Regions from separate parts of the Phytopseudomonas argentinensis genome, predicted to be linked through region 2. Evidence: predicted binding sites of a transcription regulator. Region 2 holds the regulator's gene; each other region holds the start of a gene.
What was found. The regulator sigma-54, encoded in region 2, starts transcription at its own class of promoters, with help from an activator protein. The targets are predictions, from matches to a motif close to ANTGGCATNNANNTTGCTNT.
Positions count from the first base shown of each region.

Region 1: a site for sigma-54 is predicted at 3,098-3,117, ahead of SA190iCDA_RS20805 (circularly permuted type 2 ATP-grasp protein). Genes of this name have one in related genera too.
Region 3: a site for sigma-54 is predicted at 2,271-2,290, ahead of SA190iCDA_RS05885 (pilin). Genes of this name have one in related genera too.

Region 1 covers NZ_CP056087.1:4,600,921-4,605,610, forward strand. The annotation lists gene SA190iCDA_RS20800 (transglutaminase family protein) at 1-481, opposite strand, end outside; gene SA190iCDA_RS20805 (circularly permuted type 2 ATP-grasp protein) at 478-2,958, opposite strand; gene SA190iCDA_RS20810 (hypothetical protein) at 3,227-3,403, shown strand; gene SA190iCDA_RS20815 (sensor histidine kinase) at 3,455-4,690, shown strand, end outside.
Region 2 covers NZ_CP056087.1:1,520,522-1,525,211, reverse strand. The annotation lists gene SA190iCDA_RS06625 (KdsC family phosphatase) at 1-87, shown strand, start outside; gene lptC (LPS export ABC transporter periplasmic protein LptC) at 97-666, shown strand; gene lptA (lipopolysaccharide transport periplasmic protein LptA) at 653-1,201, shown strand; gene lptB (LPS export ABC transporter ATP-binding protein) at 1,204-1,929, shown strand; gene SA190iCDA_RS06605 (RNA polymerase factor sigma-54) at 2,102-3,610, shown strand; gene hpf (ribosome hibernation-promoting factor, HPF/YfiA family) at 3,698-4,006, shown strand; gene ptsN (PTS IIA-like nitrogen regulatory protein PtsN) at 4,022-4,486, shown strand; gene rapZ (RNase adapter RapZ) at 4,503-4,690, shown strand, end outside.
Region 3 covers NZ_CP056087.1:1,298,208-1,302,897, reverse strand. The annotation lists gene SA190iCDA_RS05890 (tetratricopeptide repeat protein) at 1-1,739, opposite strand, end outside; gene SA190iCDA_RS05885 (pilin) at 1,801-2,226, opposite strand; gene pilB (type IV-A pilus assembly ATPase PilB) at 2,470-4,173, shown strand; gene SA190iCDA_RS05875 (type II secretion system F family protein) at 4,176-4,690, shown strand, end outside.

The DNA of each region.
Region 1 (4,690 bases), 2.0 Mb from region 2:
TCTTCTGCATCAGCCCCTGCACCGCTTCCAGCAATGGCCGCTGGGGAGGGAAGCAGTCGGCCGCGAAAGCGTCGAAGGCCGGCTCCAGGCCCACGTAGGGTGAAGCGAATCGATAGCGCACGGCCTCCAGGGCTTCGGCTGGCCAGGCGCGCCGCTGGTAGCGCAGGGCCTGGCGCACGGCGGTCCAGGGCGGCGAGCCTGGCAGGTCGACCGGGCGGCGCGGCAGCACTTCGACCGTCAGCTGTGCGCGTACGTGCAGGGCATCATGGGGCCGCTCGAAGGCCAGCCGGGTCAGCGGATTGCCGAACACGTCGCGACCATCCAGGCGCCGACAGGGTGGCGGGCTGACCAGCAGATTCTGCGCCAGGCAGCGCTGCCAGATGCAGTCGCGCGGCCCCAGGTGCGCCAGTTGCTGAGCCAGGGAAACCGGCGCCGCGTAGCGGTAATGGGTGTCGTGCAGCACCTGGTAACGCCGGCTCATGACGACTGGGTTCCCTGGCTGGCGGCCACATGGGCGAAGAAACGCAGGCTCAGCTGCTCGGAGACGGTGCCGGCGGCCTGGCCGATGGCATCGAGCAGCCCGGCCAGCCCTTCGAGCACGGCGCGAATGCCGCCGGCACCGAACAAGGGGTTTTCCAGGCTGTGCAGATCGAAGGCGCTCAAGCGTCGTTCGAGCTGCGCCAGGCCAGGGCTGCCTGGCATATCGAAGCGCTCGGCCAGGCGTTTCAGGGCGCGCAACAGCAGGCGCAGCTGGTACAGCACGGCATGGGGGTTGCGCTCGTCGAGCAGCAGCAGGTCGAGCACCGGAATCAGCTGGGCGCTGGCCATGTAGCGGGTGCGATAGGTGATCGAGCTGTTGCCCAGTTCCAGCAGCCAGTCCAGCGCCGCGGCGTCGTCACTGGCGCCGATACGCAGGAAGCCGCCGATGCTGTCGCAGAGAAACTGCAGCCGCTCGATGCAGCGGCCGATCATCAAAAAGCGCCAGCCATCGTCGCGGGTCATGTCGTCGAGGGCGAAACCGGACAGCGCGGCCAGGGAGATCATCAGCCGGTTGAGCACATCCAGCAGTTGCCCGAGGTCACCCTCACGCCCTTCCAGGCGCTGCAGGTCGCGCTGCAGCTCCACCATGGCCTGCCAGTTGGCCTGGGACAGCTTGCCGCGCACGCTGCCGGCCGTCCATTGCAGGCGCTGCAGGTTGACGCGCACGCTGGCGGGCCACTCGCTGCCGAGCAGCGCTTCGCGCAAACGCGTCTCCAGGGTGCCGTGGGCCTCATCGGGCAAGGTGCCGAGTGTCTCGGCGAGCGCGAACATGGCCTGCAGCGCCCGCGGGTCGTCATCGTCATCGACGTAGCGGGCCAGCATGATGCGCAGCAGCCGCGCGTTGTCCTCGCAGCGCTCGCTGTAGCGCCCGAACCAGAACAGGTTTTCCACCACCCGCGAGGGCAGGTAGGGGTCGCTGCGCACCAGATCGGCAGCGCCCAGGGCGCGCGTGCCCTGCCAATGCTCACCGGGCGCCTGGCGTTCGCCCAGCACCCAGGTGTCCTTGCTGACGCCACCGCGCTGCATGGACATCACCTCGCCATCGCTGGCCACGGCCACCCGGGTCAAGCCGCCGGGCATCACCCGGTAACCGTCGCCGCTGGCCACGGCGAACACGCGCATGCCGATGGCGCGCGGCTGCATGCCCTGTTCGCCGAGCCACACCGGCGCCCGGGACAGCTGCACGGGCGCCTGGGCCACATAGGCCTCGGGGTGTTGGCGCAGGTGATTCGCCAGTTGCTGCGCCTCCAGATCGCCCGCCTGCCCCGCGATAACAGGTTGCGCCGCTGCACAGGGGCGAATCAGCCAGTTCGGCAGGTCTCCAAGCACCTGCGCCAGTACCGGCGCCTCCCCGCACCAGGCACTGGTGATGCCGGGCAACAGCAGCGGCTCGCCGAGCAGGCGCTCGCTGATCGCCGGCAGGAATCCGCTCAGTCCCGGCGCTTCCAGCAGGCCACTGCCCAGGGCGTTGGCCATCAGCACCCTGCCCTGGCGCACCACCTCCAGCAGCCCGGGCACGCCGAGCGCCGAATCGCTGCGCAGCTCCAAGGGATCGCAGAAATCGTCATCCAGGCGGCGCAGCACCGCATGCACCCGCTGCAGCCCGGCGAGGGTCTTGAGGTAGAGCGTGGCATCGCGCACGGTCAGGTCGCTGCCTTCCACCAGCGGGTAGCCGAGCTGGCGCGCCAGGTACAGGTGCTCGAAATAGCTCTCGTTGAAGCGCCCGGCGGTCAGCACCACTACCAGCGGCGTGTCGTTGCCGGCCGGCGCCTGGCTGGTCAGGGTGTCCTGCAGGGTGCGGAAGAAACCGGCCAGGTGCTGCACGCCAAGGTCGCGGTACAGCTCGGGAAAGGCCCGCGAGATGATCTGCCGGTTCTCCAGGGCGAAGCCGACACCGGCCGGCGCCTGGGTGCGATCGGCGATCACCTGCCACCGGCCGTCCGCCGAGCGGGCCAGGTCCACGGCGTACAGGTGCAAATAGGTGCTGCCGGGCGGCTGTACGCCCTGGCATGGCCACAGGAAGCTCTCGTGTCCGAACACCAGCTCCGGCGGCAGCAGCCCCTCGGCCGGCAGTTGCTGCGGGCCGTAAAGGTCGGCCAGCACCTTGTCGAGCAGGCCGGCGCGCTGCGCCACGCCCGCGGCGATGGACTGCCATTCGGCCGCGGGCAGTAAATTGGGCAGCAGATCCAGCTCCCAGGGCCGGTCGGCACCGTCGGGATCGGCGTAGACGTTGTAGGTGACGCCGTTGGCCTGGATCTGCCGGGAGACCATGGCCTGGCGCTGCTGCAACTGCCCGGGCGTGCTGCGCCGCAGCTGGCCCAGCAGCGGCCGCCAGTGCCCACGCACCTGCCCCTGGCGGTCGAGCAACTCGTCGTAGGCCGCCTCGTCAGGCAGGTAACCGGCAAGCAAGTCAGGCATGTATGTCCCAGAGGAGTCCGTCGATGGCGCTGCGTTGCCGCGCGCCGTGAAAGCGTAGCTGCTGCCACCCGCCAGGGGGCTGCAGATGGTCAAGAATGCCACCTGGACCAGGCGCTGCCCAGCTGCCAGGCGCGATCAGCCAGCAAGATGTGCGCCAGTCACGGGTTTGCCGAGGCGACGACGGCACGGGCGAACGGGCCGGACAACGCCCCTTAGCCAGCGCCTCGCGCTTCCGTTACCATCGGCACACCCAGTAGCGAGACGCGGCATGTATATCTATCGATTGGTTCTGATTCTGGTAGTCGGTATCTACCTGTTCTCGCCTGCCATCATGGACTGGTGGATCGACCCCAACGGCGCCTGGTACCGCCCCTACATGCTGTGGCTGATCCTGATCGTGGTGACCTTCATCCTGCAGAGCCAGCGCGATGCCGATGAGCTCTGAACCGATGCGCCAGCCGACGCCCGCCGCCTCCCCTGAATCGCAGAGCCGTGAATGCCGATGAGCTTTAGCCTCAGCGGGCTGATGCTGATCAGCGCCGCCTACCTGCTCGTGCTGTTCGCCGTCGCCTGGTGCGCCGACCGCGGCCTGATCCCACGCCGCCTCATCCGCCACCCGCTGACCTACACCCTGTCGCTGGGCGTGTACGCCAGCGCCTGGGCCTTCTATGGCAGCGTCGGCCTCGCTTACCAGTATGGCTACGGCTTCCTGGCCAGTTACCTGGGCGTGACCGGCGCCTTCCTGCTCGCCCCGGTGTTGCTCTACCCCATCCTGCGCATCACCCGCACCTACCAGCTGTCATCGCTGGCCGACCTGTTCGCTTTCCGCTTTCGCAGCACCTGGGCCGGCGCGCTGAGCACCCTGTGCATGCTGATCGCCGTGCTGCCGCTGCTGGCCCTGCAGATCCAGGCGGTGACCGACGCCATTGGCATCCTCACCCGCGAAGCGGTGCAGCCGCAGATCGCCCTCGCGTTCTGCGGGCTGTTCATCCTGGTGACCATCCTGTTCGGCGCCCGCCACCTGGCCACCCGGGAAAAACACGAAGGCCTGGTGTTCGCCATCGCCTTCGAGTCGGTGGTCAAGCTGCTGGCCATGGGCGCCATCGGTCTGTACGCGCTGTATGCGGTATTCGACGGCCCTCGTGAGCTGGAGCAATGGCTGGTGCTCAACCAGGCCGCCCTGGCCAGCCTGCACACGCCCTTGCAGGAAGGCCCATGGCGTACCCTGCTGCTGGTGTTCTTCGCCTCGGCGATCGTCATGCCGCACATGTACCACATGACCTTTACCGAGAACCTCAACCCGCGGGCCCTGGTCAGCGCCAGCTGGGGCCTGCCGCTGTTCCTGCTGCTGATGAGCCTGGCCGTGCCGCTGGTGCTGTGGGCCGGGCTGCGCCTGGGCTCGACCACCAACCCAGAGTACTTCACCCTCGGCCTGGGCATCGCCGTGGACAGCCCGACGCTGGCGCTGATCGCCTACATCGGCGGCCTGTCGGCCTCCAGCGGGCTGATCATCGTCACCACCCTGGCGCTGTCCGGCATGCTGCTCAACCATGTGGTGCTGCCGCTCTACCAGCCGCCGGCCGAAGGCAACATCTACCGCTGGCTGAAATGGACGCGCCGCGCGCTGATCGTCGCCATCATCCTGGCCAGCTACGCCTTCTACAACCTGCTCGACGCCCAGCAGGACCTGGCCAACCTGGGCATCGTCTCCTTCGTCGCCACCCTGCAGTTC
Region 2 (4,690 bases):
GGCGGCGAAGGTGCCGCCCGAGAATTCTGTGAACTGATCATGCGCGGACAGGGTACGCTCGACGCCGCCCAATCCGCCTACCTCTAGGGCCTGCCGATGCTGCGCAAATTCCTCACCCCCGTCCTGCTGACCTTCGGCGCATTGCTGATCGTGGCGGCCGGTTACTGGAACATCAATCCGGACAGTTTCTCCAGCGCGCCCCAGCACAGCGGGCCGGAAAACCCCATCGATTTCTATGCGATCAATGCGCGCAGCGTGCAGTACCTGCCCGACGGCCGGGTACAGAACGACATGACCAGCGAACGCCTCGAACACGTGCAGAGTAGCGACACCACCCTGCTCACCGAACCGCGCATGAACCTGTTCCGCGGCACCGAACTGCCCTGGAAGGTACGCAGCGCCCGTGGCGAAGTCGGCCCCGATGGCAACGAAGTCGAACTGATCGACCAGGTGCGCGTCGAGCGCACGGACGAAAAGGGCCGCCCCACTATACTCACCACCAGCCGCCTGACCGTATTCCCGCAGAAGGAATATGCGCAGACCCAGCAAGCCGTTAGAATCGACGCGGCCAATGGGGTGACCACGGCGCAAGGAATGAAAGCGTACTTGAATGACGGCAGGATGATCCTGCAGTCCAATGTAAGAGGCCAGCATGAGGTTCGTTAAAACCCTCCCCCTACTTCTCAGCCTTGGCGCCACGCTCGGAAGCGTAAGCGCCTGGGCTCTGCCGAGTGACCGCGATCAGCCGATCCGCGTGCAGGCCGACAGCGCTGAACTGGACGACAAGCAAGGCGTAGCCGTGTACCGCGGCGACGTCGTCATCACCCAGGGCACCATGAAGATCACCGGCGACACCGTCACCATCACCCAGAACGCACAGGGCGACATCGACGTGTTCACCTCGGTGGGCAAGCCGGCCTACTACGAGCAGAAGCCGGCAGCCGACAAGCAGATCGTCAAGGCGTACGGCCTGACCATCCAGTACTTTGCCGCCAACGAACGCATCGTACTGATCGACCAGGCCAAGGTGGTGCAGGAAGGCAATACCTTCGAAGGCGAGAAGATCGTCTACGACACGCGCCGCCAGATCGTCAACGCTGGCCGCGCCACCGGTACCAACGTGTCGAGCCCGCGCCCGCGTATCGACATGGTGATCCAGCCGCAGAAGAAAGCAGCCCCCGCTGCCGAGCAGGGTCAATAACCATGGCGATTCTGAAAGCCCAGCACCTGGCCAAGAGCTACAAGGGACGCCAGGTCGTGCGCGACGTCAGCCTGAACATCGAGAGCGGGCAGATCGTCGGCCTGCTCGGCCCCAACGGTGCCGGCAAGACCACCTGCTTCTACATGATCGTGGGCCTGGTGCAGGCCGACCAGGGCCGCGTACTGATCGACGACCTGGACGTCAGCCACCAGCCGATGCACGGCCGTGCCCGTGCCGGGATTGGCTACCTGCCCCAGGAAGCCTCGATCTTTCGCAAGCTCAGCGTCGCCGACAACATCATGGCGATCCTGGAAACCCGCAAGGACCTCAACCGCGAACAGCGGCTGCAGGAGCTCGAGAGCCTGCTGCAGGAATTCCACATCACCCACATCCGCGACAATCTGGGCATGAGCCTGTCCGGCGGTGAACGCCGACGCGTCGAGATCGCCCGCGCCCTGGCCACCTCGCCGAAATTCATCCTGCTCGATGAACCCTTCGCCGGCGTCGACCCCATCTCCGTGGGCGACATCAAGCAGATCATTCATCACCTCAAGGCCAAGGGCATCGGCGTGCTGATCACCGATCACAACGTCCGCGAAACCCTGGACATCTGCGAAACCGCTTACATCGTCAGCGATGGCCAGCTGATCGCCGAAGGTGATTCAGCGGCGATCCTGGCCAACCAGGTGGTCAAGGAAGTCTATCTAGGCCACGAATTCCGCCTCTAGCGGATCCCCTCCCCATGAATCCTTGCCAGCGCCCATTACCGTTCGAGCCGTATCGCAACGAAATGGTAACAGGCCCTAGGCAAAGTGCTCGGATTCAGGCATATAATTTGCTTCCTAGTGGCGCTTCGTCGCCCTGTCGTGGATTACGTACAGACGCCGGATAAGGTCTGCAATGAAACCATCGCTAGTCCTGAAAATGGGCCAGCAGCTGACGATGACGCCGCAGCTGCAACAAGCCATTCGCCTGCTCCAACTGTCGACCCTGGATCTGCAACAGGAAATCCAGGAGGCCTTGGAATCCAACCCGATGCTGGAGCGTCAGGAAGAAGGCGAAGACTTCGACAATTCCGACCCGATGGCCGATGGCGCCGAAAGCGCGGCCGCGACCGCGGTCCAGGAAGAGACCTTTCAGGAGTCGAGCTTTCAGGAAAGCCCGCAAACCGTCGACAACCTGGAAGACGGCGAATGGGGCGAGCGCATTCCCAATGAGCTGCCCGTGGATACGGCCTGGGAAGATATCTACCAGACCAGTGCCAGCAGCCTGCCCAGCAATGACGATGACGAATGGGACTTCACCACCCGCACGTCCTCGGGTGAAAGCCTGCATAGCCACATGCTCTGGCAACTGAACCTGGCGCCCATGTCCGACAAGGACCGTCTGATCGCCGTGACGCTCATCGACTGCATCAACGATCAGGGCTACCTGGAGGAAACCCTCGACGAAATCGTCGAGTCCTTCGACCCTGAGCTGGATGTCGAGCTGGATGAAGTCGAAGCCGTGCTGCGCCGTATCCAGCAGTTCGAGCCGTCTGGAATCGGCGCTCGCGACCTGCGCGAATGCCTGCTCCTGCAACTGCGCCAGTTGCCCGCCTCCACTCCGTGGCTCAAGGAGGCACAGCGCCTGACGGCTGAATATCTGGACCTGCTCGGCAACCGTGACTACAGCCAGCTGATGCGCCGCATGAAGCTCAAGGAGGACGAGCTGCGCCCGGTCATCGAACTGATTCAGAGCCTCAACCCGCGCCCTGGCTCGCAGATCGAGTCCAGCGAGCCGGAATACGTGGTGCCGGATGTGATCGTGCGCAAGCACAACGATCGCTGGCTGGTGGAGCTCAACCAGGAAGCCATGCCGCGCCTGCGCGTCAACGCCCAATACGCCGGCTTCGTGAAGCGCGCCGACTCCAGCGCCGACAACACCTTCATGCGCAACCAGCTGCAGGAAGCGCGCTGGTTCATCAAGAGCCTGCAGAGCCGTAACGAGACCCTGATGAAGGTCGCCACGCAGATCGTCGAGCACCAGCGCGGCTTCCTGGATTACGGCGACGAGGCCATGAAGCCGCTGGTGCTGCACGATATCGCCGAGGCGGTGGGCATGCACGAGTCGACCATTTCCCGCGTCACCACCCAGAAGTACATGCACACCCCGCGTGGCATTTACGAGCTGAAATACTTCTTCTCCAGCCACGTCAGCACCGCCGAAGGCGGCGAATGTTCGTCGACCGCGATCCGCGCAATCATCAAGAAACTGGTCGCGGCGGAAAATGCGAAAAAGCCATTGAGCGACAGCAAGATCGCTGGTTTACTGGAAGCACAGGGCATTCAAGTGGCGCGCCGCACAGTCGCCAAGTACCGTGAATCGCTCGGTATAGCGCCTTCGAGCGAACGCAAGCGATTGATGTAAGGTGCCCTTGTAGCGAAAGCAGCGCCCCAGTGTTCCTGCGGCAGGTTCAATACCCGCCACTCACACACGGCAACAAGGAGAAGCGGTATGCAAGTCAACATCAGTGGACACCAGCTGGATGTGACAGACGCACTACGCAGCTACATCGAAGAAAAGCTCGAGCGCCTCGAGCGGCACTTCGACAAGATCACCAATGTGCAGGTTATCCTGGAGGTCGAGAAGCTCAAGCAGAAAGTCGAAGCCACCTTGCACATCGCAGGAGGCGAAGTGGTGGCCAATGCCGAACACGACGACATGTACGCAGCCATCGATCTACTCACCGACAAACTCGATCGCCAACTTATCAAGCACAAGGAAAAACAGCTCGATCGCCAGCAGGGCGCGATGGCCCGCTGAGTTCGTCCTTCTCCTATGATCCGACTTGAAACCATCCTGACCCCCGGCCGTTCCCTGGTGAACGTGCCGGGCGGCAGCAAGAAGCGTGTCCTCGAACAGATAGCCAGCGTGATCGCGCGCGATCTGCCCGATCTCGATGGCCAGACCATCTATGAAAGCCTGATCGCCCGCGAGAAGCTCGGTTCGACAGGCTTCGGCAACGGCATCGCCATTCCCCATTGTCGCCTGCCCGGCTGCAACACGCCGATCAGCGCCCTGCTCAAGCTGAGCACTGCCGTCGACTTCGACGCCATCGACGGCGCCCCCGTCGACCTGCTCTTCGTGCTGCTGGTGCCCGAAGCGGCGACCGACGAGCACCTCGAGCTGCTGCGCCAGATCGCCAGCATGTTCGACCGCGAGGATGTCCGCGAACGGCTTCGCCAGGCCCAGGACAGCGAATCCCTGTACCAGACCGTCGTAAACGTCCAGAACGGCCAATAGCCTGCGGGGTTAGCCCATGCGCCTGATCATCGTCAGCGGTCGTTCCGGTTCGGGCAAGAGCACGGCGCTCGACGTCCTCGAAGACAACGGGTTCTATTGCATCGACAACCTGCCGGCCGGCCTGCTGCCCGATCTGGCGGAGCGCGCACTGCCCAATAGCGAACTGCTGCATCCGCAGGTGGCGGTGTCCATCGATGCGCGCAA
Region 3 (4,690 bases), 220 kb from region 2:
TCGGTATGCAATTTAATCGCCTCCGAGAGGGCCGGCATAGCGCGCCCTAGATCCCGCTCAGCCAGTAGCAACAACCCCTCGAAATAAGGCGAAAAACGAGCATATACTGAAGCCTGCTGAAAACGAGGATAATCATTCAGCTTTTCCAACAAGCCTAACATTGCTTGCCTGTAGTCAGAGCGGCCATCGCGCTGAATCAAAAACTCGGTAATTGCTCGCATTCCGGCGACAGTCTGAGCATCAAAACGCTGCCTGGCTAGCTGCTGGGCCACATGCTCGAAATCTGCGCTCGAAGCAACATTGAATCTAAGGCGCTGCAGTAGCCACTGCATACTAAGCAACGAGCTTTCCGGCAGACGCTGGCTAGCTTGCTCAAGAAACCAAAATCCCTCTTCAACCTTCCCCTGCTCGAAAAGTTGAATGGCTAGGTAATTTTGCGCCCGTGCCGACTCGCTGGTCGTAGCTGCCCAATAACTCTGAAGTCGGTTTGTATCGCCCCACAAGGTAGCGCGCTGCCAAGCAAATGCCGCAAGCAAAGAAAGCAGAGCCCCACACAACAAGAACATGGCAAAGCCACTCAAATACTTTTTTAAACTCAGTAAACCAACGACCAATGGCATAAACATAAAAGCAGCCGCCACATAATTTCGGTGCTCGAAGTATAATTCGAGACCAATCACGCTGGACTCAATCAAGTGCGCCGCTAGGAAGAACAATACAGCCAGGCTGAAAGCAGGATATCTAGTACGCACCAGAACAGCTACAGCCAGTAGCACTGCCAGAGAAAATATTGATATCCATGTCGTCGCAGGCGACAGCAGATCCCTTGAGATGGGATAACCATCCTGAAATAGTCCGTAGCCCTCTATTCGAGGCACCCATAGCTGGAACAGATAATCCCAGAGGATACGTGCTTCCGTCATCAAACGCTCTGGCTGATTGAACGGGCGCTCAGGCCATAGCGTCGGTGAAAAATCAATCCGCGTAAGTAGATAGAAGAATACGGCCAGCGCAGGTAACCAAATAAAAACCAGCGACCAGCGACGATCAGGTACCGACCGTTCAAGAGGGGATAATGTACAAAATTCAACAATACAAACCAGCAATGGAAGCAAGGCGCCATTTTCCTTACTCAAGGTAGCTAGCAGAGTGCCAAGCAACAATGAAAACGACATCCATAGATAGGCAGCTCGAGGGCGCCGCTGCAAGAGCAACCGCCCATACAGATACCCAGCCAGGCCAGCGAACATAAACAGGGCTGCCAACTGGGCCATACGCTGAACCACATATAAAGTGGTCGAGACCATCATGGGATGCAGAAGCCATATTCCCATATTCAACAACGCGATCCAGACTGCCTGATGCTCCGACACTCCCCATAAGCGCATCAGCAGTAAAGTAGACCAAGCTAAAGTCAATCCGCACAACAGGTGTATATAGAGATTGGTTTCTTTAAAATAAATTGCCTGGCTGGGCCATGCGTTGTCATCAATAAAAAAACTTGCCAGCGCGACAGGTCTACCAGTTGGGCCGGAAAAGCCGCCAGATACAAAATTTAGAAATGCATCCCAACCTCCACCAGCACCCGATTGCGCAAGTGGAGCCAAATTAGGGAAGTCGTCGAAAATAAAATCCCCAGATAGACCAGGGACGTACACCATATAAGAAATAATCAGAAGACCAAATAAAAAGAGGCATTGCCAGCGCTCTTGAGTTTTGCCTAAAACACTGAAAACCATTGAGCACATCCCCCCCCAAAAAAAACCCCGGCCTAAAGAGGCCGGGGCGACAGCCACCTTATTAAGTGCGGCAGTTAGAAGGCAGATACTTGGCTTCTACGGCAGTAGTGGTGCCAGGCTTACACTTCCAATCGATTGCGCCACCGGTCGCAGAAATCGGAGAAAGAACAAGCGTGGAGTTAGCCGCCACGCCTGCTGCGGCCTTATACTGAATAGTAATTACACCGCTACCGATGGTGATATTATTTACATATTTAGTATTGGGGCTGGTGTAACCAGCGGCAGCACTGGTTGCCGGCCATGCATTCATCGAAAGACGATGCTCAGAAACAGCAGTACGCGCAGCCGAGGCCAGCGTTAACCCTTCAGAAACTTTGGTCCGAGTGGTGTAATCCTGATAAGCAGGCAGTGCGATGGCGGCGAGGATCCCAATGATCGCAACCACGATCATCAGCTCGATGAGAGTAAAACCTTTTTGAGCTTTCATTACGTTCTCCAATATTGAAATCAGGCAGACAAGCCTGCAAAAAAAAGGCATAAACTGTGCCAACCCTGGACTGCACCCTTCCAAAGCCTATTTCGCATCCTAGGCTCGTCCAGCCGATCAATATGCCACCTGCCGAGTGGCCTGCATGAGCATCAAGTGACACTTTTTGTCGGCATCGATTTTGAAGTTTGGCAGCTTTTGGCATCTGCGCTATAACGCACCCACTAAATAAGTGAGGTTCCCATGAGCGAGAGCATCCCCCTTTCCGGCCTGGCCAAGCAGGTAGTGCTAGCTGAGCTGCTGGACGAGAAGGCCGCTCAACAGGCCCAAGTACAAGCTAAGCGAAACAAACTGTCTCTGGTTCATTACCTGGCTCAGAACAAGCTGGTGAAAAGTCGCGCACTGGCAGAGCTGACTGCGGATCAATTTGGCATCGCTTATTTCGACCTCAGCGCGCTAGACAAGGAAAGTCAGCCCAAGGATCTGGTCAGTGAAAAGCTGGTGCGCCAGCATCGCGCGCTGCCCTTATGGCGCCGTGGCAACAAGCTGTTCGTAGGCATCTCGGATCCCTCCAATCACCAAGTCGTTACCGATATCCAGTTCAGCACAGGACTCTCTACAGAAGCGTTGCTGGTTGAGGACGACAAGCTGGGCGACGCCATCGATAAGTTTTTCGATACCGGCCATACGGGGCTGGAAGACATGGCCGACGTTGATCTCGATGGCCTGGAAACCGAGTCGGTCGATGACGACAAAAAGAGCGACGGTGGTGGCCAGGACGCCGATGATGCCCCGGTGGTTCGTTTCGTCAACAAGATGCTGCTCGATGCCATCAAAGGTGGCTCCTCGGATCTGCACTTCGAGCCCTATGAGCGCGCTTACCGCGTGCGTTTTCGTACTGACGGCATCCTGCACGAGACGGCGCGCCCGCCTATCCAGCTGGCACCGCGCATTTCCGCGCGCCTGAAGGTCATGGCCGGCCTTGATATCTCCGAGCGGCGCAAGCCGCAGGACGGCCGTATCAAGATGAAGATTTCCAAGAGCAAATCCATCGACTTCCGCGTCAACACCTTGCCGACGCTGTGGGGCGAGAAGATCGTGATGCGGATTCTCGATTCTGCCAGCGCACAGATGGGTATCGACGCCCTGGGTTACGAGGAAGACCAGAAGGAACTGTACCTCAACGCCCTCAAGCAGCCGCAAGGCATGATCCTGGTGACCGGCCCGACCGGCTCGGGCAAGACGGTATCTCTGTATACCGGCCTCAATATTCTCAATACCCCAGATGTGAATATTTCCACGGCTGAAGACCCTGTGGAAATCAACCTGGAAGGCATCAACCAAGTCAACGTCAACCCCAAACAGGGGATGGACTTTACCCAGGCACTGCGCGCCTTCCTGCGTCAGGATCCGGATATCATCATGGTCGGTGAGATTCGTGACCTGGACACCGCCTCCATCGCCATCAAGGCCGCGCAGACCGGCCATATGGTGATGTCGACCCTGCACACCAATAGCGCTGCGGAGACGCTAACTCGCCTACGTAATATGGGTGTGCCCTCGTTCAACATTGCCACCTCGGTCAACCTGATCATTGCCCAGCGCCTGGCGCGCAAGCTGTGTTCGTCCTGCAAAAAGGAAGTCGATATCCCGCGCGAAGCATTGCTGGAGGAAGGCTTCCCGGAAGACAAGATAGGTAGCTTCAAGATCTACGGCCCGGTTGGCTGCGAAAACTGCAAGGGCGGCTATAAAGGTCGTGTCGGTATTTATGAAGTGGTTAAAAACACGCCGAGCCTGCAGCGGATTATCATGGAGGAAGGCAACTCCATCGATATTGCCGCGCAAATGCGCAAAGACGGCTTTAACGACCTGCGCACCTCGGCCCTTGTAAAGGCCATGCAAGGCGTGACCAGCCTTGAGGAAGTCAACCGCGTGACCAAGGATTAACCATGGCAGCAGCAGCAAAAGCGCCCAAGACCAGCACGTTCGTCTGGGAAGGCAAGGATCGCAAGGGCAGCATCGTCAAGGGCGAGCTCAGCGGCCAGAACCCGGCTCTGGTCAAGGCGCAGTTGCGCAAACAAGGCATTAATCCAACAAAGGTTCGCAAGAAAGGCATGAGCCTGGGCGGTGCCGGCAAGAAGATCAAGCCGCTGGATATCGCCCTGTTTGCTCGGCAGATGGCAACCATGATGAAAGCAGGCGTGCCCTTGCTGCAGTCGTTCGACATCATTGCCGATGGTGTTGAAAAGCCAAGTATGCGCAAGCTGGTAGACGAGCTCAAACAGCATGTAGCTGCAGGTAACAGCTTTGCTGCCGCGCTACGCACCAAGCCTCAGTATTTCGACGACCTGTTCTGCAACCTAGTTGATGCAGGTGAGCAATCCGGCGCACTGGAGAGCCTCCTTGACCGAGTGGCTACATATAAAGAAAAAACCGAAGCACTCAAGGCCAAGATCAAGAAGGC